DNA from 2 places in the Paraglaciecola psychrophila 170 genome. Region 2 is predicted to be linked to the other one. Evidence: predicted binding sites of a transcription regulator. Region 2 holds the regulator's gene; the other holds the start of a gene.

Region 1 (8,106 bases), 1.5 Mb from region 2:
GATGTCAACAATTTAATTGATTTTCTTTTCAACTAAAACTGCTGCACCCCGCAGCAACTATACGTTTACCGTATAAGCAACAAACTGGTTTACCCTGTTTGGTGCGAGTGACTCCGTTGTTTCCAACTCGTCTCCCCTGAAGCGAGGGCGCATTATAGACACAACAACTTTGCATGCAACCCCTAATTTATAATTATCGTTTAATCGCACATTAATCGCTCAAAACAGCTCAAAACGCTTTGTTTTTGAAAGAATCAATAAAAGGATGACTGATACTTAGTCTAACTATTTGCGAAAACCATATAAATGAGTAACATGAAGGCGCTTTTATTCTTATAACCATAAAATCTTTTTAGGTAGAGCCATATGAATCCATCTTTTATTTTAAATATTTTTGTTACCGTTATTTTCGCTATTGTTCTTTATTACATTTTACCCATTCTAGCTTCTGATATGTCGAATCAATTGTCAGCAGCTATAGGCGTTTTAGTTGGTGGCTTATTGGCCCCAGCATTATCAAAGTTGTTTTCGCATTCTACTTTATCAAATGAGCAAGACGTATCATCAGAAGTATCTACATTATATGTAGGCAACTTACCTTATCGTGCAGATGAAGAAGCTGTTCAAGAACATTTTGAGCAACAAGGTAGTGTTGTGTCAGTCCGATTAATGAAGGATCGACGAACTGGAAAAAGGAAAGGTTACGGCTTTGTTGAAATGAATGCTAAAGGTGCCGCTAAAGCAATCAAAAACTTGAACGATTCAACTTTTCAAGAACGTACTTTAAAGGTGAGATTAGCTAAAGAAAAATTGAAGAAGAATAGTATTTGATAACACATAAAAAAGGACCAGCTTAATGTTGGCCTTTTTATTGTATATACCAAAATAATACTATGATTTGCTTTCTTGGTTGATATCCTATAGGTAAGTTGTTCACAAGTTTCTGATTAAACCCATTGAAGCGATTAATAGCAGAAATCAAATCTGGCGTTGCCACATCTTCACCTAACTTATTGATCAGTTCATTGATAATATTCTCATAAGAGTTGCTGTCTTCTAATCGGAGTCTCGACCCATCCAATACATTTAATAGTTTATCAATATAATCAGCAACAGGCTTAACAGCTTTTGCAGGATCACTGTCCACATTATCACCATCAAATCTAGAAACTGTTTCATATGCTTTGATAACTGCTGTATTTTCAAATTTTGTTAGCTGTAAAGCAAAACTTGATAATTCTTGTTCATCAAAACCTAATTCTAATGCTTGATTAAAAGCAGTCTCAACATCACCATTAAAAAAATCTTTAGCCAGTTCATTAGCATCCGTTACTAATTGTCCTATCGCTTTTAGTTCATCCTCATCTATCTCACCCTTAACTTTATACGAAAAGGTGCTATCTTGATAAAGAATAACATTCTGTTCAATTGAGTCAGTAGTGGGTTGAATCTTATCCGCTTCATTAATACTGACATCTGAATCGTCTGCATCAACATTATTGGGTGTAGCAATTTGAGCGCTGGCAACTGCAGCATTATCAACATCTATCGGAACACTTACCGGCTCGGTCACTGCGGTTTTTTTATCTTGTTCAGTCTGTTGCGCAATTTGCTGCACCTGTCTTTGACTGAATTCAAATTGTTCGAGGTCTTCAAAAGTAATATTTACTGTATCGCCATCCCGAGTTCGAATGCTCAGTTCACCTGATTCTTGTTTTTCGTAAGATATACCGGTGGACTTAACTTTAGATGTAGCCGGTTTTTCTAGGTCTAAAGCTTGCGGGTTAGAAATATCACGCTTTAGCTTGGCAATACCGTCTTCAATTAGGCTTTTACTTTTATTGATGCCATTAGTAATTTCTTCATTTAAGAAACCAGCTAAGTCCTGCTCTGCTAACTTTATGCCTTTAAGCACACCAGATGAAGCTTGTTCAAACATGTCATTTAACTTGTCTTCATCGGCACCCTTATTTTGAGCATTTTTGATTACTCCACCAACAAATTTGAGAACGTTTTTAGCTATTTCTTCGAAATCAAATAGTGATGAGTCAGTTTTTTTTGTATCAGGCGCAGAAAAGTCTGGCTTGCGTTTGTCGACTTCCAACGTATTGTTTAATGAATACGTATATATACGCACTCCCAAAGACGTACTAGAACTAAATTTATCCAGTCTTTGTGAAGATTGGCTATTTTGTCCACTAATAGCTTGCTTTAATCCAGTATCACGTAACTGATTTTGAATACTGTTTTCGTTACCCAAGTGTTGGGGTTTATCACCTAAAAAGACTTTTAATTGACTGATGTTCATGGCAGATACCTCACTATCCTTATTTCAACTTATCGACCGCTTATCTTTAATACTTAAGTTATATTTGGATAAAAAACATACAACCGTAAATGTTAAACTTTTCTTAAATATTGCAGAATGAGTAAAAACACTTTACCTTGCGCATTTTTATCTCACTATTAAGGTAATTCATGCGGCCCACAGAGATTCAGGCAGAAAATTATGTTGAACAAATGGAAACCAAGATTAGCGTTCTAAAAGAAAACTTTTCCCAACATCCGGTGCCTGAATTAGAAGTATTCGCTTCACTACCATTACATTACAGATTACGTGCCGAATTTCGTCTCTGGCATGATGGTGATGATCTTCATCATGTCATGTTTGATCAAGTAACAAAGCAAAAGTACCAGGTTCATAATTTCCCTCCTGCTAGCCAACTCATCAATGATGTCATGGTAGAGCTACTTTTGCTGCTTAAAGGCAACGAAACAGCACGCAGAAAGCTTTTTCAAATTGACTACTTAGCCACATTGAGCGAAGAAGTCGTTGTATCTTTGCTTTATCACAAAACATTGGATGATGCATGGACAGAGGAAATGCAGAAAATTCTTATTACTTTAAGACAAAAATTCCAAATAGATATTATTGGTCGAGCAAAGAAGCAAAAAATTATACTAGATAAAGATTATGTAACCGAAGAACTCACAATCAAGCAACGCAAATTTACGTTTAAACAGATCGAAAATAGCTTTACTCAGCCCAATGCACAGGTCAACATTAGTATGATTGAATGGGCACTGGATATTACTCAAAATAGTCAAGGCGACTTACTTGAACTCTATTGCGGCTCAGGAAATTTTTCAGTTCCCTTAGCGCAAAACTTTGAAAAAGTACTGGCAACTGAAATATCCAAGACCTCGGTAGCCGCAGCACAAGATAATATAGTAAAAAATAATATCGACAACCTAAAAATCATTCGTATGTCGAGCGAAGAATTTGTACAAGCACAGCAGGGATTGCGTGAGTTCCGGCGTTTAAAAGGCATTAACTTGGCCGATTATCAGTGTAAAACGGTACTTGTTGATCCACCTCGTTCTGGCTTAGATGAGAGTACGGTAAATATGATCAGTCAGTATGAGAATATTGTGTATATTTCATGTAATCCAGACACACTGAAACTCAATCTAGATACCTTATTAAGTACACACACAATCTCTCGATTTGCGTTATTCGATCAATTTCCCTACACACACCATGTAGAATGTGGTGTTTATTTGCAAAAAAAGTAGCAGCCCATAGGTTACGGATAGTTAACTCGAAGTTTGTTCAGCCTTAGCTTGCAAAGCACCATTTACGACAAACCTTAATTGAAGTTTTACTCGCTCTGCTACATTAGCTTTTTGTTCATCGGATGCGTCCAAGGCTTCAGCTCCAGCACTAAAAACTAATTTAACCATCGCTTCTGCTTGCAAGTTAGCAATGTTATAGGGCAAGCCCGTGGTCGATATAGTGTAATCAGTCAGTTCTACATTAAAGTGTTTTATTTCCCGCAGTACAGCCGCTCTAAAAGCCATGGATGTGCCAGTGTGTTCACGCAACAACAAACGAAAAACATTATTATTAGCGGTTATGAATTCCATAAAGGTATCCACTGAAGTGTTAATCACACCACCACCGGAAGCAATTCTTACTCGGGCTTGGCGCATTAACTGACGTAAAGCTAAACCTGCTTCATCTACCAAGGTTAAGCCTAACTCGTCGATATCTTTAAAGTGTCGATAAAAAGAAGTGGGTGCAATACCCGCTGAGCGTGCAACTTCTCTGAGGCTAACGCTCGACAAACTGCGCTGTTCGTCTAGTAGCGAAAATGCCGCTTCAATAATAGAACGCCGAGTGCGTAATTTTTGTTCTTGACGGTTCAATAGCTAAACCTAATGTGTCTGATTGGTTGAGTATGAACTGAATTCTAACGTGAAAAAAGTAAAACACATACCGAAGAAATATCACACTATACGCATATAGAGCTTGCGAAACGCAAAAGGCAACGTAAAATGGCGTACATATGTAAGCTGAACTTAATATTTTAAATGAAAAAACCACGCCTACTGCTGACCAATATCTTAATATTTACTATTACCGGGCTTATAGCCACTGTGTTGGTGCCCTTTGAAGCATTTAAAAATGGCTTTGATGCCGTTGAAATTATCTCGTGTATCGCTTTAATTTACTTTTCAGGCATGTCGATTACTGCCGGTTACCATCGTTTATGGTCTCATAAATCATACCAAGCCAACGCATTTGTCAGAATAGTATTGGCAATAGGTGGAGCAATGTCGTTACAAAACAGCATATTGCATTGGTGTTCAGATCATCGTATCCACCACAAACATGTTGACGATAACGAACAAGACCCATATTCAGCCAAAAAAGGGTTCTGGTATTCTCATATTGGTTGGATGTTAAGAGAGTATCAAATCCACAGATATGCTGATTATAATAACTGCCGCGATCTTCAGAAAGATGCGGTAATAATATGGCAGCATAAACACTATTTAAAAATCATGTTTGCGGCAAACTTCGGCGTCCCTGTTTTGTTGGGTTGGCTGAATGGTGATATCTGGGGCATGCTGTTGTTAGCAGGTGTTTTCCGTTTAGTTGTAGTTCATCACGTCACTTTTTTCATAAATTCCCTAGCTCATATATGGGGAAAGCAACCTTACACTGATAAAAATACTGCTCGTGATAACGATATCCTCGCCTTTTTCACTTTTGGAGAGGGATATCATAATTTCCACCATATATTTGAATATGATTACAGAAACGGCATAAAGTGGTGGCAATTTGACCCAACAAAATGGTTAATTAAAGGTTTATCCTTTATTGGCTGGACCAGTAATCTTCGTCGCTGCCCAGAAGAAAGGATTGAAAAAGCTAAGGCTGCCATGCAACTAAAATTAGCCCAAGAAAAAGTATCTAAATTAGCTAATGCAGATGAGATATTAGCCAAAGTGCACTTTGAATACGAACTTTTAGCCCAGCGCATGACCGACTATTACGCGGCAAAAAAACAACTAATGGCCATCAAAAAACAAAACTTGAAACGCACCTATGAGAACCTTGAAGTTCACTACAGATATAAAGAGTTAAAGCAAAGTTTAGCCCTTCAAAAGCAAAAATGGATACATATCAATCAGTTCGACTTTTTGCCTGTCATGGCCGAGTAATCAGAATATATTCTAAGGCCTCATTTGAGGCCTTTTTTTACACACGAAACTGACTGGGAAAATGTGGTGATTGGCAACATAGACATTACCTCTAAGATTGCACTGAATGTGCGCACTCTTTACCTATCTTACCTAAACCCATATTACAATATCCGAGCAATGCAACGCTTATTCTAACTGGTCAGGGCGCGGGTATTAAAGCTCATCAAAGCAATAAGCCATTAAATGATGTTTCAGGAAAAGGTTACACTCTTAGTTAGACATGTCAGCAGATGGACTCTACGCCAAAACCTTTGTCTATTGTCCCCATAGAGTTTTTTTACCCTAGCAAAAATAAGTTTGGCGATATACCTCCACGACTAGTCTGAGCAATAAAATGGTATCCGCTGTTAATAACGCAAGATACACTTAAAGTTGTCCTTTTAGCCGGTCATTAAGCACAACATTATTACTTACTTGAAAAAAGAAACTTAACTGAACCAGTTAAAAGCTGGGGGGAAGAAATACCAAACGCGTTTCTTACCATTGCCGCATCCTTCAACAAGAAATAGTATTTGACTATAAAAACACTTGGTTAAAACGACATACTGCCACAAATGCAAAATCGCTTAAAGCCAGAATGTCGGCCAATCAATCACGAATTGAAACTGTATAACACCCAGCTAAATCCCGTAAAGCTGAACTCATGCTGTCGGATATGCAAAGTAAATGCATAAAATGTAGACTTATATTTCAGTAAGGTATCTGTAACGAAACCATAGGGAAGTGCTAGTGGCTATTATTGATTATGGTCAAGTTAGCTATCTTGCGCTGCTAAGAATTCAAGAAGTTGTTCATATGGCATAGGTTTCGCAAACAAAAATCCTTGCGCTTCGTCACAGCCTAACTTCAACATATAACTAGCTTGCTCTCTTGTTTCGACACCTTCAGCAATTGTCGACAAACCTAGTTTATTACCTAGGGTCACTATAGTTTCGGCAATAAAAGCCGATTTTCCAGGCGTAATTTCGTTAATAAAAGAACGATCAACTTTTAATCGGTCAAGAGGCAGTTGTTGCAGATAACTCATGGAAGAGAAGCCAGTACCAAAATCATCAATCGCGACCTTGACCCCAAACAGCTTCAATTCTTGTAGAGCTTCTATCACAATTTGAGGCTCATCCATAACCACACTTTCGGTAATTTCTAACTCTATTCTATCCGGCTCAACCCCAAATTTTGTAATAATATTTTTCACGGTATCAATAAAATTTGGATCTCTGAATTGCGGCATAGAAATATTAACCGCCATTCTCAAGCCTGTGTATCCTTGCGCAGACAATGCACTTAATTTCCGGCATGATTCTTCTAAAACCCAAATTCCAATATCGATAATTAAACCTGAATACTCGGCTAATGGAACAAATACAACCGGTGAAACAAAACAACCGTCAGAAGTTGGCCAGCGCAGCAGTGCCTCCATTCCTACTATCTGTTCAGTCACTAGATCGACTTGGGGTTGATACCAAAGTTGCAATTTTTTAGCTTCAAAATCTCTGGTTAATTGCCTTATCATGTCCAAACGCCAGGTGGTTTCCTCTTCCATTTCAGGCGCATAATATTCAAAGTTTGTATTAAGATTTTTCTTAGCTTTATTTAAAGCAATATTACTATGCTTAAGAATATTAATACCCGTTTGTGGCTTCCCGTCTAACCTGCAAAAACCAAAAGAGGCTGAAAGGGGAAGTGTATGCTCCCCCCCTTTGAACGGGGCTACAAACATCTCGTTCAGTGTTTGTGGATTAACAAAAAATTCAGCACCAATTAAGCCAAAAACATCTGAGCCAATACGACCTATTTTCACCTTATCTAAAAAGGTTTCTTGCAAGCGTTGGGTCACTGCCAGCAGGGTACTATTACCAGCATCTTGGCCCAGTCCATCATTGATGTCTGCAAAATGATTAATATCAATTAAAGCCACAACTGAATTTTCATCTTTATATTTGGCCACACCACAATCGTCCAACATATTAATAAATTCACTGCGGTTAGGCAGTTTAGTTAGCCAATCTCTAAAAGCAGCGGTACGAAGTTGATGAAATAAGTTAACATTTTCATAGCCTACAGAAATACTTGATAAAAACACTTCTAGTAATTGTTGATCTACTCGACTGATTTCTTTGCCTATTTGTAAATAAACAGCTGCTGCATAGCCCGAGCTATTAAGATAAAGTACAAAAAATTCTTTTTCGAAAATATGTTTTTTGAGCTGCAAACAACGACTAACATATTTTACTATTCTTGCATTATGTAAATTCTCTAGTCTTTCATTAATATAGGGGGCGAATTCACCCGCGGCGCCAAGTACATAAACCGCATCGTCATCTTTATCCTTATCCAACATTGAGCCTGCTTTTGCACAGACAACCCCACCGGCTTCTAGACCTATTAAGGAACTAATTTGGGTTACAACACCTTCGCAGAAACTATTAACAGAATGCTCTTCCATTAGGTTTGCTGCAGACACTATAATCTTTTGTAAACCTATGCGACTTTGATTAATTGATAATATCTGTTGATAAGATCGCAGTGAAGCAATGATGGTTGTTACTAATT
Region 2 (8,106 bases):
TGATTGATTTTGGTTTTCACCACATCCATGCCTACACCACGACCTGATACTTCAGATATTTCTGTTTTAGTTGAAAAGCCTGGTGCAAAAATCAAATTAAAGGCATCAACATCAGTCATTCTTGACGCTGCATCAGCATCCATAACCCCACGAGAAACCGCAATTTCTTTCAGTTTTTCTGGGTCCATGCCTTTACCGTCATCTATAATGCTCAGCAAAATATGGTCACCTTCTTGTGACGCAGTTAGCTTAACGGTACCCATAGTTGGTTTACCTGCGGCCTTCCTCTTTTCTGGCATTTCAATGCCATGGTCAACCGAATTTCGAACCAAATGCACTAAGGGGTCAGCCAAAGCTTCAACCAAGTTTTTGTCTAAGTCTGTTTCTTCGCCTTCTAGTACAAGCGTTATTTCTTTTTTCAGTGTCCTTGCAAGGTCACGAACAACACGCGGAAAACGACCAAATACTTTCTTAATAGGCTGCATACGCGTCTTCATAACAGCGCCTTGCAAATCGCCTGTTACTACATCTAGATTAGCAATGGCTTTGGCCATGCTTTCATCATTTACATTGGTGCTAAGACTCAGTAGTCGGTTTCTCACTAGTACTAGTTCGCCAACCATATTCATAATTTGATCTAGGCGTTTAGTGTCAACCCTTACGGTCGTTTCACCTTGCGGAGGAGCTGCAGATTTTTTTTCTTCTTTTTTGGCGATTATAGGCTGAGCTACTTCTACTTTATCAGGAGGGGTAATAGCCTTTTTGACTTCAGGTGGTTCTATTGCTGGCTGCGATTCTTTAACAGAAAATGACTTTTCAGAAACGACTTCAGCTGGGCCTTTACCTTTGCCGTGAAGTTGATCTAATAACGCTTCAAATTCATCATCAGAGATGTCGTCACCAGATGGGCTTGGCTCAGGTGCAACTGGCGACTCTTTTAACTGTTCAGTGTCAGCTTTATCTTCACCCTTAAACTGACCTTTGCCATGCAATTGATCAAGAAGCGCTTCGAATTCATCATCACTGATATCTTGATCATTTAAAGAGGTTTCTTCTGGCGCTTTATCTTCCTTAGCACCAGGTGCGTCATTACCATGCAACTCATCTAACAAAGCCTCAAATTCTTCTTCACTAAAATCACTGGAGGCTGCTGATTCATTGGCAGTGGTTATATTGACTGCAGATTTAGGCTCGCTTGCAGCCGCAACTTTGTCAAATAATTCAGGTTTACTGAGTCTGGTGAGAGTATCGATAAGGCTCTTTTCAGCAGCTACCAGAGGCTCACCAGCTTTGACTAGATCAAACATTTGCACCACTTCATCCGTGGCTTGTAATATCACATCCATGAGCTCATGCGTAAGAGTACGTTGACCATTACGCATAACATCAAACACGTTCTCTGCACCATGACAAATATCAACTAACTCAGTCAGTGATAAAAATCCGGCCCCCCCCTTAACGGTATGATAACCCCTAAAGATAGCGTTCAGGAGATTCGTATCTTCTGGATTATTTTCTAATTCGACGAGCTGTACTTGCAATAGCTCTAAGATCTCACCGGCTTCAACCAGAAAGTCAGCTAGTATTTCCTCGTCAACATCAAAAGCCATCTTATAGCCTCCCTAAAATCCCAGACTCGAAAGCAAATCATCTACGTCGTCTTGATCCGACGCTACGTCTTCTCTGCTGTCGGCATCCAATATTGGACCTTCAGCCTTAATCATATCGGCTTCATTCTCAGAATTGTTAGGCTTTTCAGCAATCTCAGCAACATCTTTATGTTCAACGCCGCCAAACATAGTGAGCATGTAGACTAAATTATCTTCAACTTCTTTAACTAACTCGATAACTCGCCTGATGACTTGGCCAGTTAAATCTTGATAACCTTGGGCCATGAGTACTTCAGTCAACAGGCCTGTCAATTTAGCTGAGTATTCACTACCATGTTTAAGAAAACTATCCATTTCCTTTACAAGTAGATTAAATTCTCCCAATTGCAATTCTCGTACAATCAGTTTATTCCATTCAGGCATAACATTGACTATTCCATCATGCAATTTCTCTGCTATAGGCATACATGAATCCACCAAATCCATGGTTTTATTTGCTGCATCTTCAGTCGCTTCTATGACATACTTAAGTCGTGTTTGAGCATCTGGAATATCCACGTTAGCCATATTCACTATGCGAGGATCAAGTTGAAAGTTATTCAATGAATCATGAAGTTGACGTGTCAATTTACCCACTTCCGCAAATAATTCAAACGAAGTTTGAGCGCCAGTAGATTCAAGTAAATCTTGAGCGCCTTGGTTATCTCCATTTTCTATTAAAACCACTAATTTTTTTGCATCTGCAAGAGAAATCGGCGAGGTTTTCATACAGTCTTTCCTATCAGCTTAGCCTGAACTTAACCAAGTCGTTCAAAGATTTTTGCTAATTTCTCTTTTAATGTTGCAGCAGTAAAAGGTTTAATAACATAACCATTTACCCCAGCTTGTGCAGCAGCAACAATTTGTTCCTTTTTCGCTTCGGCAGTCACCATCAAAACAGGAATATGTTTTAAGTTAACATCTGCACGGATAGCTCTAAGCAAATCTATTCCTTGCATGCCAGGCATGTTCCAATCAGTTACCACAAAATCAAAATCGCCTTGTTGTAACATTGGCAATGCAGTATTACCATCATCTGCTTCTTGTATATTTACAAAACCAAGATCTTTAAGTAAGTTCTTGATAATCCTTCGCATTGTTGAAAAATCGTCAACAACGAGGATCTTCATATTTTTATTCAAAACCACCTCCGGTGAGAGTTCTAACACTCAACTTAAAACCCAACTTCATTGCTATAATTATTTGTCGTTTGAACGCCAGTATTGCATGCGAGACTTAAGTTTAAGCATGGCTTGGCTGTGTATTTGGCTCACTCTGGATTCACTAACATCCAGTACTTCACCAATTTCCCGCAGATTCAACTCTTCATCATAGTATAGAGATAATACAATTGCCTCACGCTCTGGTAACGTCGTAATAGCATGAGCCAGTGCCTTTTGAAACGAACCTTGAAGAAAGTCTTCAAAGGGCGTATCTGAACCTTTTGTTTGTTCTGTCGTGATCACATCTTCAGTTACCCCTAAGTCTTCCATGCCAATGATTTTTCCAGCATTCACTTCATTTAACATTTGGTGGTAACTTTCAATACTAACTTGTAATTTTTCAGCCACATCTAAATCGCGTGCGTCACGACCTGTTTCTCGTTCAACTTGATTGATAGCTTCTGTTATTGCACGGCCATTCTTGTGCACAGAACGTGGAGTCCAATCCCCTTTGCGTATTTCATCTAGCATAGATCCCCGAATCCGGATCCCAGCAAAAGTTTCGAAACTTGCTCCCTTACTGCCATCAAAATTTCGTGATGCTTCTAATAAACCTATCATACCCGCTTGAATCAAATCGTCCACTAGAACACTGGCTGGCAAACGAGCAATCAAATGATGAGCAATTCGCTTGACTAACGATGCGTGTCTGTCAACCAAATCATTCTTATCGGCAAATTGTTGATAAGCAGCAGCTTTACTGTTCACCTTTTATCACCCGATACATTTTTGGTGACCAGTTGTTCAAGGAAAAACTCCAAATGACCACCTGGTTGATTAGGGATGGGCCACTCTATCGCTTTTTTAGCAAGCCTTCGAATAGCCATAGCTGCAGGCGAGGTAGGAAATGCTTCAACTATTGCTTTTTGTTTTCTAACCGAATTGCGCACATTTTCATCAAATGGAATAACGGCCACAAGTTCTAGTGCCACATCCAAAAATCGATTTGTCACTTTAGTCAATTTAGAAAATAATTCATCGCCTTCACGCATACTACGCACCATATTGGCGACAATTTTAAAACGGAACACGCCATGTTCTTTATTCAAAATTTTAATCAGCGCATAGGCATCTGTAAGAGAAGTTGGTTCGTCACAGACCACCATCATGATGTCCTGAGCAGCTTTGGAAAAACTTAACACCATATCTGAAATACCAGCCGCAGTATCAACGATTAACACATCAACTTGCGATTGTAGTTCGCTAAAAGCCCGAATAAGACCTGCGTGTTCCGTAGGAGTAAGCTCCGTCATAGATTGGCTACCAGACGTTGCAGGTGCAATTTTGATCCCGTAGGGGCCTACAACTAGTACCTCATCTAAAGTGCACTCGCCCGATAATACGTGAGATAGGTTTTTTTCCACCCGTAGACCTAAAAGTACATCAACATTAGCTAAGCCTAGGTCGGCATCCAACACCATGACTCTTTTGCCTTGTTGGGCAAGTGAGATAGCGGTATTAAGGGTAACATTTGTTTTCCCAACCCCTCCCTTCCCGCCTGTCACGGCTATCACTTTAATTAATCTAGATTGATTCATTCTTCTTAAGCTACTTGCTTGATCCTCAATCATACTGCTACTGCTGCGTTATTTATGTCATTAGCTCTATTATGAATTAAACCGAATTTTTTATAAAGCTTCGCTGCACTAGTAATTAAAAATTTTGTACTTGCAGATTGCAAATCTTCTGGTACGCGTTGCCCGTCAGCCAAATAACAAATTTGTAATTTGTTCTCAATTGCCACGCTGATTACCTCTCCTAAGCTGTAACACTCATCTAATTTAGTCAATATACACCCTTGTAAAGAAATCTGTCGATACTCATTTACAGTTTGTTGCATGACGCGGTACTGACAGTTAGCCTGCATCACTAAGTAATGTCTGATATTAACACGGGTGTTCTGTTTCATAGTATCTAACTGTTTGATTAGCCTAGCGTCTTTTTGACTAAACCCTGCAGTATCTACCAACACTAAACGTTTATTTCTAAATTGATGAAGTAAATCTGATAATTCATTTGAATTTTGTGCTTGTTTAACACTACAGCCAATGATTTTTCCATAGGTAGCGATTTGTTCGTATGCACCTATCCTATAATTATCCAAGGTTATAATCGCCACTTGGTCAACGCCAAACTTATGTGCCGCTTGAGCTGCAAGTTTGGCGATAGTAGTTGTTTTACCGACACCTGTTGGCCCCATCAATGCAACCACACCCGGTTGAGATAAGATATCATCATGTTTGGTTTGTAACCTATTAGCCAAAAGCTTAAGAAGAAACAGCCAAGATTGCCTCTCATCGGCAGATTCTGGCGCATAAGACAACACTTCTTCAGCTAAATTATCCGAAATCCCCATTTGCTGTAACCGTTGTAATAAATATCCATGCAGCGGATGTTTGCGATTCTTTTCTTGTTCAATTAACCCAGATACCTGAAATTGCAAAATGTGCCGCAAAGATGATAACTCTTGACGCATTTCTTTAAGAGCATCTTGTTGTTGGTTATTTTGTTGGTTATTTGGCTGAGAAGAATAATGTGCATGGGAAGATGCAGAAATAGCACTGTCTGAATAAACTTGTGGCTGTACTACAGAGACCGGTCTCACTTCTTTAGGGATAGAGGTTGAGGCAGATTGGGACTGTTTTTCTAATAATGCTTTTAAACTATCAGGCCCACTGTCACCAATAATTTCACTCAAAGTGGGGGGGGGTCTAGAAAGGTTAGCTTGAACTTTGAGCTGATCTTTTTTAGGCAATAACTGCTCATCAGGTTCTTTGTCATAGGCGGCTATTATCTCGATACCGTCAGCATGCTTTTTATTTGACATAATAACCGCCTCACCACCCAACTCATCTTTCACTTTTTTGAGTGCTTCTCGCATGTCTTTGCCATAAAAACGTCTGATTTTCATATATACCCCTTAAATACCAACACTACGTCCGAGCATCCCGTCAGATTATTGACCCACGGCACTGACAATTTTGATTTGTTTGTCATCAGGTATTTCCTGATATGACAACACATGTAATCCACTCACCGAGTGTTTTAAGAACTTTGACAATACCGGCCTTAACATACCTGAAGTCAATAAAACTGAAGGCTCACCTGCTAATTCTTGTTGTTGAGCAGCTTCATTTAATGAGCCTTGTAAACGTTCTGCTAATCCAGGTTCAATTCCTGCGCCATCCGCTCCACCAGCTTGAAGTGACTGGTGCAACATCTGTTCCAATTCTGGAGCTAATGTAATGACAGGGATTTCAGCCAAACCACCGTTTATTTCTTGAACTATTAAACGTTTTAGAGCAATACGCACCGCAGACACCAACACGTCAGGATCTTGGCTTTTTGGACCAAACTCACATAACGTCTGCACTATGCTACGCATGTCTCTAATGGGAACACCTTCATAAAGCATAGTTTGTAAAACTTTGACTACAGTGCTCAAAGGCAATATATCAGGCACTAAACCTTCAACTAATTTAGGGTTATTTTTGGCTAACAAATCCAGCAGTTGTTGCACTTCTTCATGACCTAACAATTGATAAGCATTGTTGGTTAATAATTGACTTAAATGTGTGGCCACTACCGTGGCTGCATCTACCACTGTATAACCAAGAGTTTGGGCGTGTTCTCTTTGATTGGCTCTAATCCATACAGCATCCAGTCCAAAGGCGGGATCTTTCGTCGCTTTGCCATCTAGCTTGCCAAATACTTGTCCCGGATTAATCGCTAACTCATCATCATGACTCAGTTCAGCTTCACCAACCGTGACACCTAACATAGCGATAGTGTAGTTATTCGGACTTAAATCTAAGTTATCGCGAATATGTACCGGCGGGATCAAAAAACCCAGTTCTTGCGATAATTTTTTTCGCACGCCTTTAATACGCGTGAGCAGTTCACCACCCTGAGCCTTATCGACCAACGGGATCAACCTATAACCTACTTCTAAACCTATAGTATCAACATGCTGAACATCATCCCAACCTAGCTCTTTTATTTCTAATGGTTGTTGATTTTGCTCAGGTAAGGACTTAACCGATTCAGGTTCATTCGCAATTTTCTGTGCGCGCCAATTACTATAATAAGCATATCCCCCGACCACTGCACTAAAACCCAAAAAGGCAACATGCGGCATACCGGGTACAATTCCCATTACAAACAAGATACCAGAGGTAATATAAAGTGCACGTTGGTCACCCAGTTGTCTGGTTAATTCTTTACCCATCTCTTGAGAATCATTTTCTCTGGTCACAATAATGGCGGTAGCTACTGACAGCAATAACGAAGGAATTTGGGCAACCAAACCATCACCAATCGTCAGTAAAGTGTAAATTTCAACTGCATCGCCAAAAGCCAAATCATGCTGGATCATACCAATAAATAAGCCACCCACTAGGTTAATCAACATAATGAATAAACCGGCAATGGCATCACCTTTTACAAATTTGGAAGCACCGTCCATTGAGCCGTAAAAGTCCGCTTCACTGGTGATTTCAAATCGACGTTTACGGGCTTCATCAGAATCAATAAAACCTGCATTTAAATCTGCGTCTATAGCCATTTGTTTACCGGGCATCGCATCTAAAGTAAAACGTGCACTGACTTCTGAAATACGTCCTGCACCAGCAGTAACCACTTTAAAGTTTATAATCAGCAATATCGCAAAAACCACTATACCGACTGCATAGTTACCGCCAATTACAACTTCTCCAAAAGCTTGTATCACTTTACCTGCTGCATCTCCGCCTTCGTGGCCTTCAAGTAAAACTATCCTTGTTGACGCTACATTTAGGGCAAGTCGTAATACCGTCGCGATAAGCAAAACTAAAGGAAAAATACCAAAATCAACGGGTTTCTTAGTAAACACTGACACCAAGATGATGACTAAAGACAGGGCAATATTAAAGCTGAATAGGATATCCAATAAAAATGCAGGCATAGGTAAGATCACCATACCCATTATTGCTAACAAGACTATTGGTGCGCCTAAACCAGATGATACTGACTTAAATTGGTTTTTATCAAACCGACCGAAATAAGAGGCTAATTGCATAAACGAAATATTGACGCTTTGTTGATATTGTTAACATTAAAGGAATGATTGCAACTAGTACGCCAAGTCTTTTAATAAAATTGAATTATTTTAATAAAAATCTAATTCAATACTTAACGTCTTAGCTCTGGTGGGATAGGTAAGTTGCTTTTTAATGGTTTAGGGCGTTTACCTGAAC

What was found. Region 2 encodes FliA, which starts transcription of late flagellar genes. Its sites were predicted from a motif close to CTAAAGNTNNNNNNNNNNNNGCCGATA; they were not measured.
Region 1: the regulator FliA is predicted to act here: its motif matches at 2,339-2,365, upstream of C427_RS22000 (DUF5610 domain-containing protein).

Annotation. Positions count from the first base shown of each region.
Region 1 is NC_020514.1:4,999,588-5,007,693, forward strand. Features, by position in the region: gene C427_RS21995 (RNA recognition motif domain-containing protein) at 367-831, shown strand; gene C427_RS22000 (DUF5610 domain-containing protein) at 869-2,308, opposite strand; gene trmA (tRNA (uridine(54)-C5)-methyltransferase TrmA) at 2,521-3,576, shown strand; gene fabR (HTH-type transcriptional repressor FabR) at 3,598-4,209, opposite strand; gene C427_RS22015 (acyl-CoA desaturase) at 4,375-5,511, shown strand; gene C427_RS22020 (bifunctional diguanylate cyclase/phosphodiesterase) at 6,308-8,106, opposite strand, start outside.
Region 2 is NC_020514.1:3,499,743-3,507,848, forward strand. Features, by position in the region: gene C427_RS15305 (chemotaxis protein CheA) at 1-1,610, opposite strand, end outside; gene C427_RS15310 (protein phosphatase CheZ) at 1,623-2,378, opposite strand; gene cheY (chemotaxis response regulator CheY) at 2,408-2,791, opposite strand; gene C427_RS15320 (RNA polymerase sigma factor FliA) at 2,849-3,580, opposite strand; gene C427_RS15325 (MinD/ParA family protein) at 3,577-4,443, opposite strand; gene flhF (flagellar biosynthesis protein FlhF) at 4,440-5,783, opposite strand; gene flhA (flagellar biosynthesis protein FlhA) at 5,829-7,928, opposite strand; gene flhB (flagellar biosynthesis protein FlhB) at 8,042-8,106, opposite strand, start outside.